Regions from separate parts of the Mesorhizobium sp. M1169 genome, predicted to be linked through region 3. Evidence: riboswitches for the same ligand, from Rfam matches in the RefSeq annotation. Region 3 holds a riboswitch; each other region holds the start of a gene.
What was found. Region 3 has a riboswitch for cobalamin ahead of metE (5-methyltetrahydropteroyltriglutamate--homocysteine S-methyltransferase). Riboswitches for the same ligand answer to the same signal wherever they lie in the genome.
Positions count from the first base shown of each region.

Region 1 (2,259 bases), on a different contig from region 3:
TGTCATGGTCTCGCTGTCTTGGTTCAGCCCCGGCAAGACGACTATCACGGTTGCCACCGTCAAAAGAAGCAGGGCCTTGCGTCGCGTTCGTACCGGTCGGCATCGGCCTGCTTTAGGCCAAAGCCGGAAAGCCTTTGGCCGGCGTGCTGGCGTTTTTCGGCCTGGGCGCGGTTTTCGCGACACTCGGCCTGCTAGCGGCGGCCTGCGGCTTCGTCACCTGGCGCTATCTGCCCAAATCGCTTTGATGTGCGAGCGCCGCATGGCGCTCGCGCACCCAGTTGTGGAAGCGGTGCAGGTCGTATTCCTCGGGCATCAGTACGCCGGCCTTGTGGCGCATCGAGCGCAGGCCCATCTGGTTGACCTCGCAGATATCAGCATCCTCCTCCAGCACCTGGGTACCGAAGGCGACGATGTTGTCGATATCGGCGGCCGGATCGGCGAGCGCTTCGCCTCGCGGCAGACGAGCAGCCAGTTGCGATACCAGATGGCCTCGAGATCGCGCTGATAGGCCGCGATGTCCCAATAGGCTGATGACGGCAGCGTCGGCTCGGCCCGCGCCAGGCCGTTGTAGGGACCGCGCTCATTCGGGCTGGGTTGCATGCCGGCTTCCTCCCCATCCGCCAGCCGACACCCGGCTGCGAAAATTGTCAATCGCGGCGCCGGTCTGCGAACTTGGCGAGGCGGCGCATTCGCCACACGATCCGGCGGAATTTGGTTTGCCGGGCGCGGCGATTCTGCCTATAGTCGCTGATGTCGTCGGTTCCGTTTGGAACCAAGAGGGAATGCGGTTAGGGCAAGTTGTTTGCCTAATGCCGCGGCTGCCCCCGCAACTGTGTGCGGTAGTCCTCTCCATATGCCACTGAAGGTTCGCCTTCGGGAAGGTGGGGAAGGGCGCTGATCCGCGAGCCAGGAGACCTGCCGGCGACAGGAAACTGACTTCTATGCCCTCGGGTGGAGGGCGAAAGGACAAGACATGAATACCGCTTCCGTTTCGCTCGGCGCTTCCGCCTCCTCGCAGTCGCGTCTCATGCAGCTGGCGCTTGCTGCATTCCTCGGCATTTTCGTCATGGGCTTTGTCGGCTTCTCGCATATCGATGCGGTCCACAATGCCGCGCACGACTATCGCCATTCGATGGGCTTTCCCTGCCACTAACAAGGGGCTGACATCATGACACTGTTTCGCAACGTCGTGTTCATCGCGGCGATCGCAGGGCTTGTGGCCGGCGTGGCTCTCGCCTGCATGCAAGCCTATGCCACGGTGCCGCTCATCCTGAAGGCGGAAGTCTACGAACAGGCCGGCGGCGGCCATGACCATGCCGCGGCACCTGCGACACCGGCTGAAAACGCTGCGGGCACGACGGTTATGAGCAGCGCTGCGCCGGCACCGGCTGAAGCAATGGCTCCGGCGGAAGACGAAGGCTGGGCGCCGGCGGACGGTTTCGAACGCTTCGGCTTCAGCGTCGTTGCCAATATCGTCACCGGTATCGGCTTTGCGCTGGTCCTGGTTGCGGTTTCGGAATTTGCCGGCGGCATCGGCAATTGGCGCCAGGGCCTGTTCTGGGGGCTGGCCGGCTTTGCCGTGTTCACGCTGGCGCCGGGCCTCGGCCTGCCGCCGGAACTGCCTGCGATGCCGGCGGCCGACCTTGTCCAACGCCAGATCTGGTGGTGGGCAACAGTGGTGGCGACCGCCGCCGGGCTCGGCCTTATCGCCTTCCGCAGATCGTTGCCGCTGGCGATCCTTGCCGTAGCGTTGATCATGGCGCCGCATATTGTCGGCGCGCCGCAGCCCGATAGCGTCGAGACCGCGATCCCGGAAGGCCTGCACCACCAGTTCGTGGTGGCGGTGACGCTGACCAATCTGGTGTTCTGGCTGGTGCTCGGCGCGGTCGTCGGCGTGGTGCGCGGACGCTTCACGGGCACGGCGACCAGCCTGCGCTACAGCTTTGCCTGACCGCGCTGCGGGGGCACTGACCGTGGTATTCGGGGGTGCGGGCGCCGGAAATCGGGCGCATGCCGAGAGCCTGGTGACGGTCGGCCCGCCGCCTTGGAGCTATATCGCCACGGCGCAAGCCTATGACGAGGAGATGCGCCAGCGCATCGCGCTGCACCGCTCGCGCCGCGGCGCCGGCTGGACGACCATCGATGCGCCGCTCGACCTTGCCGGCGCGATCGAGGCGCTGCCTGACGGCCAGCCGGTGCTGATCGATTGCCTGACGCTGTGGCTGACCAACCACATGCTGGCCGACCATGATGTCGAGG
Region 1 covers NZ_JAMYME010000014.1:128,330-130,588, reverse strand. The annotation lists gene NKH41_RS16640 (heparan-alpha-glucosaminide N-acetyltransferase) at 1-6, opposite strand, end outside; gene NKH41_RS16635 (SRPBCC family protein) at 224-391, opposite strand; cobalamin riboswitch at 741-937, shown strand; gene NKH41_RS16630 (CbtB domain-containing protein) at 974-1,153, shown strand; gene NKH41_RS16625 (CbtA family protein) at 1,169-1,951, shown strand; gene cobU (bifunctional adenosylcobinamide kinase/adenosylcobinamide-phosphate guanylyltransferase) at 1,944-2,259, shown strand, end outside.
Region 1: linked by a shared signal. The riboswitch ahead of NKH41_RS16630 (CbtB domain-containing protein) and the one ahead of metE (5-methyltetrahydropteroyltriglutamate--homocysteine S-methyltransferase) in region 3 are both predicted to bind cobalamin.

Region 2 (2,259 bases), on a different contig from region 3:
ATCTGCCGGAGCGCGTGCTGCCGCCAACAATACTGAGTCTGCCAACGCCCTCCCCCGAAGACGCTCACCGCGAATTGCTGCGCATCTCGGCCCGTGCCCACGGCATCGCCACGGCAGGCGACCTGCGCGACTATTTCCGCCTCTCGCCCGCCGACATCAAGGGCCGCATCGAGGAGCTGGTCGAGGCCGGCGAGCTGTTGCCGGTGAGCGTCGACGGCTGGAACAAAACAGCCTATCTCCACAAGGACGCCCGTTTGCCGCGCAGGATCGAGGCGCGCGCCTTGCTCGCGCCGTTCGATCCTGTCGTCTTCGAACGATCGCGCACCGAGCGGTTGTTCGACTTCCACTACCGCATCGAGATCTACACGCCGGCCGAAAAGCGGCGGTATGGCTATTATGTGCTGCCATTCCTGCTCGGCGACAGCATCGTCGGGCGCGTTGACCTCAGGGCCGACCGTCCGGCCGGCGTATTGCGCGTCCATGCCGCCTATGCGGAGCCCGGCGCCCCGCCACAAACCGCTGCCGAACTCTTCAAGGAATTGAAGCAGATGCAGGGCTGGCTCGGCCTGGAACGCATCGAGGTGACCGCTGCCGGCGATTTGGGCCGGCCGCTCGCGGATATCGCCGCGCCATAGACGTGCGTTGACACAACTGCCTCCACAAGCCTAAATCCGTTCCAGACGGTCCCCTGCCCGCAACGGCAGGGGCCAAGAGGGAATGCGGTGCGAAATCTCGATTTCAAATCCGCGGCTGTCCCCGCAACTGTAAGCGACGAGCCAAGGCCGAAAACCACTGGGATATTCCCGGGAAGGCGGCACCCAGGCGATGACCCGCGAGCCAGGAGACCTGCCGTCTAGGACCTAAGAATCCGATCGCCTGGCGGGTTTTCCGGGCAAGGAGCCTGATTTGGAACGCGACAGCAGTTTTCCGGCTGAGACAGCGGATTTATTGTCCGGCCATGGTGATTCCCCGGCCGGCGTTACCGTCATCGTCTGCTCGTCCTGCCGTGACGAGACCGGTTCGGACGCTCATCCGCGCGCTGGCGAACTGCTCGCAGAGGACACGCGCCGCGCAGCTTCCAGCGAAAACATCAAAATCCGCACCGTCGAATGCCTCGGCAATTGCAAGCGCCGGCTCAGCGCGGCCATGCTGCGCGACGGCTGCTGGAGTTACGTCTTCGGTGATCTGACCACGACCAGCGGCGCCGATCTCGTCACCGGGGCAAAGCTGTTCGCCACCTCGACGGATGGGCTCATTCCATGGCGCGGCCGTCCCGATTGCCTGAAGCGCGGCCTGGTTGCCCGCATCCCTCCCCTTGACCTTTTGAAGGACCCGACATGACCGCTGCCTCCCTTTCGCGCGTTCCCTGCACCGTGGTCACCGGCTTTCTCGGCGCCGGCAAGACGACGTTGATCCGCCATTTGCTCGAAAACGCCAAAGGCAAGCGCCTGGCCATCATCGTCAACGAGTTCGGCGACATCGGCATCGACGGCGAGATCCTGAAGGGCTGCGCCATCGACACCTGCCCCGAGGAAAACATCGTCGAGCTGGCCAATGGTTGCATCTGCTGCACCGTCGCCGATGATTTCGTCCCGGCGCTGGACCAGATCCTGTCGCTGACGCCGAGGGTCGACCACATCCTGATCGAGACATCCGGCCTCGCTTTGCCCAAGCCGCTGGTCCAGGCCTTCCAGTGGCCGTCGGTGAAAAGCCGCGTGACGGTGGACGGCGTCATTGCCGTGGTCGACGGACCGGCGCTGGCTGATGGCCGCGTAGCCAACGACATGGACGCCCTGCAGGCCCAGCGCGCGCAGGACGAGACGCTCGACCATGACGATCCGGTCGAGGAAGTGTTCGAGGACCAGCTCGCCTGCGCCGACCTGATCATCCTGTCGAAGAGCGACCTGATGGACGCAGCCGGCTCGGCCCGTGCCAATGCCGTCATCGGCAAGCACGTTGCGCGGGCGGTGAAGATCGTACCGACTTCGCAAGGCAAGGTCGACCCGTCGGTGCTGCTCGGCCTCGGCCTCGCCGTCGAGGACGACATCGAGAACCGCAAGACCCACCACGACGACGAGCTCGACCACGAACATGACGATTTTGACTCGTTCGTCATCGACATCGCGTCCGTGTCCAACCCGGACGAGCTCGCACAACGGGTCGCCACGGCGGCGGAGGAAGAAAACGTGTTGCGCGTCAAGGGTTTCGTCGAAGTCGGCGGCAAGCCGATGCGGCTCCTGCTGCAGGCCGTCGGTCCGC
Region 2 covers NZ_JAMYME010000007.1:20,295-22,553, forward strand. The annotation lists gene NKH41_RS09500 (winged helix-turn-helix domain-containing protein) at 1-635, shown strand, start outside; cobalamin riboswitch at 665-868, shown strand; gene NKH41_RS09505 (DUF1636 family protein) at 907-1,341, shown strand; gene cobW (cobalamin biosynthesis protein CobW) at 1,338-2,259, shown strand, end outside.
Region 2: linked by a shared signal. The riboswitch ahead of NKH41_RS09505 (DUF1636 family protein) and the one ahead of metE (5-methyltetrahydropteroyltriglutamate--homocysteine S-methyltransferase) in region 3 are both predicted to bind cobalamin.

Region 3 (2,259 bases):
CCAGCAGGGCAAACAGGTCCAAGTCCCCTTCCGCCTGTGGCGCTGGCTTGTCCTCACCGCCCTCGGCTTCCCAATTGGGGACCGCTTCTGCGCGCTCCACCGTGGCGATTGTCCGCCCAAGACGCATCACAAGATCGAACGCCAAACCGTGCGCGTGCACGACGATTTGCCGCCCAGGCCTCATTTGGACAGGACTTGAGCTGGCCCGGTGGTTTGAGCCGGGTTACCTTGAGCCGGTGGGCTGCGAACAAGCAGTTCGAGACATTGGCCTCGATCACTTCGCAACACGCCGCTGCGCCTGGCCTCGGTGTGCTCCCCCCGAAATCGTTGTGTCATATCACCGAGGGCATCACGGCCAACAGCTTCCACATGGGCAACAGCCTCGCCATTGGGCCGAATATGGTCGCGAGCAGATCACCAACGAAGCGGTCGGAACCTCGGAGCCGAAGTTCGACGCCGAGGTGGTTCGCATGATGCGCTAAGCAGCACCACGGCGCTTGCCGGTATGTTTGCTGCCAGCAGCCGACGAACTCCTATCCTCCTGGACCGCTGTGCGTTATTGCTTTGATTTACCGGCCGCTCAAGGCTTCCATAGTTTCGCTTTCAAGGCGACCTTTGGCAACATGCCAACGGAAATTTAACATAACGGCATAAACATTTCTTTATGCGGCGTTGACAAAGAAGCGAACTGCTGTAATTGTCTCCCGCGTCGTGGTTCTCCGTACGGCGCTGCCGCAGCGGAGCTAAGAGGGAAGCCGGTGCGATGCCGGCGCTGCCCCCGCAACTGTTAGCGGCGAGCCAACCCCACTCATGTCACTGAGGCGAATAGCCTTGGGAAGACCGGTAGAGGCTATGACCCCGCGAGCCAGGAGACCTGCCACGGCGAATTACGTCCACGGGCGGGGTGTCTCGGTGGCCGCTGCAGCCTGGCGTTCGTGCCGGCCTGCTAGCGCCTTCCTTGTCACCGACGCCCCAACCATCGGGGTCTGGCATGACTGTCTCTCAGCAAATTCCTGTAGCAACGCTCGGCGTGCCCCGCTTCGGTCGTCGGCGAGAACTGAAATTCGCGCTTGAAAGCTACTGGTCCGGAAAATCGTCCGCTGCCGACCTTCTCACGACCGCGAAGGCGCTCCGTGCCGCTAGCTGGGAGGAGCAGCACGATCGCGGCGTGTCGAAAATCCCGTCGAACGACTTCTCGCTCTACGACCATGTGCTCGACACCGCAGCCATGGTCGGCGCCGTTCCATCCCGTTACGGCTGGAATAGCGGCGAGGTCCCACTTGACATCTACTTCGCAATGGCGCGCGGCAACCAGGGTCAGACGGAGGATTGTGGACACGCTGGTCACCAGCAGGCGGCTCATCGGCCTGATGTAACCGCGATGGAAATGACCAAGTGGTTTGACACCAACTATCACTACATTGTGCCGGAACTCGACGATGATCAGACGTTCGCCCTCTCGTCGACGAAACCGGTCGACTACTTCCTCGAGGCTAAAGCTCTCGGCATTCACACACGCCCAGTCATCCTTGGACCGGTCACCTTCCTCAAGCTGGCTAAATCGCCTGCCGAAGGCTTCGATCCCATCGCGCTCCTGCCGCGGCTGCTGCCCGTCTACGAGCAACTCCTGCAGAGGCTGAAGCTGTCGGGAGCCGACTGGGTGCAGATCGATGAGCCAGCGCTTGTCCTCGATCTGAACCCGAACGAACGAGCTGCGTTCGAATTCGCCTATGGCCAGCTGTCGAAAGCCGCGCCCGAGCTGAAGATCATGCTGGCTACCTATTTCGGGCCGCTGGGAGACAATCTCGAAACCGCGGTTTCTCTGCCCCTGGCCGGGCTGCATATTGATCTCGTGCGCGCTCCCGAGCAGCTGGAAACCGTGGGTCGGCTCGCACCGAAGGATCTGGTGCTCTCGCTTGGCTTGATCGATGGCCGCAACGTCTGGCGTGCGAACCTGCCCGCCATTCTCGACCGCATCAAACCGATCGTCGCCGGCTGGCCCTTGGACCGCGTCGAGATCGCGCCTTCCTGCTCGATGCTGCACGTGCCGATCGACCTGCGCATGGAGACGGAACTCGACGCGGACATCAGGTCGTGGCTCGCCTTCGCGGCCCAGAAGACCGACGAGTTGGTGTTGCTGGCCCAGGCCCTGTCCCAAGGCACGGATGCGGTGGCAGGCGCGTTGAAAGCGTCTGCCGAGGCTGCCGCCACCCGCGTGACATCCACGAAGATCCATGACCCGCTTGTTGAGGGGCGGAT
Region 3 covers NZ_JAMYME010000041.1:5,130-7,388, forward strand. The annotation lists gene NKH41_RS27760 (hypothetical protein) at 1-145, opposite strand, end outside; cobalamin riboswitch at 696-896, shown strand; gene metE (5-methyltetrahydropteroyltriglutamate--homocysteine S-methyltransferase) at 992-2,259, shown strand, end outside.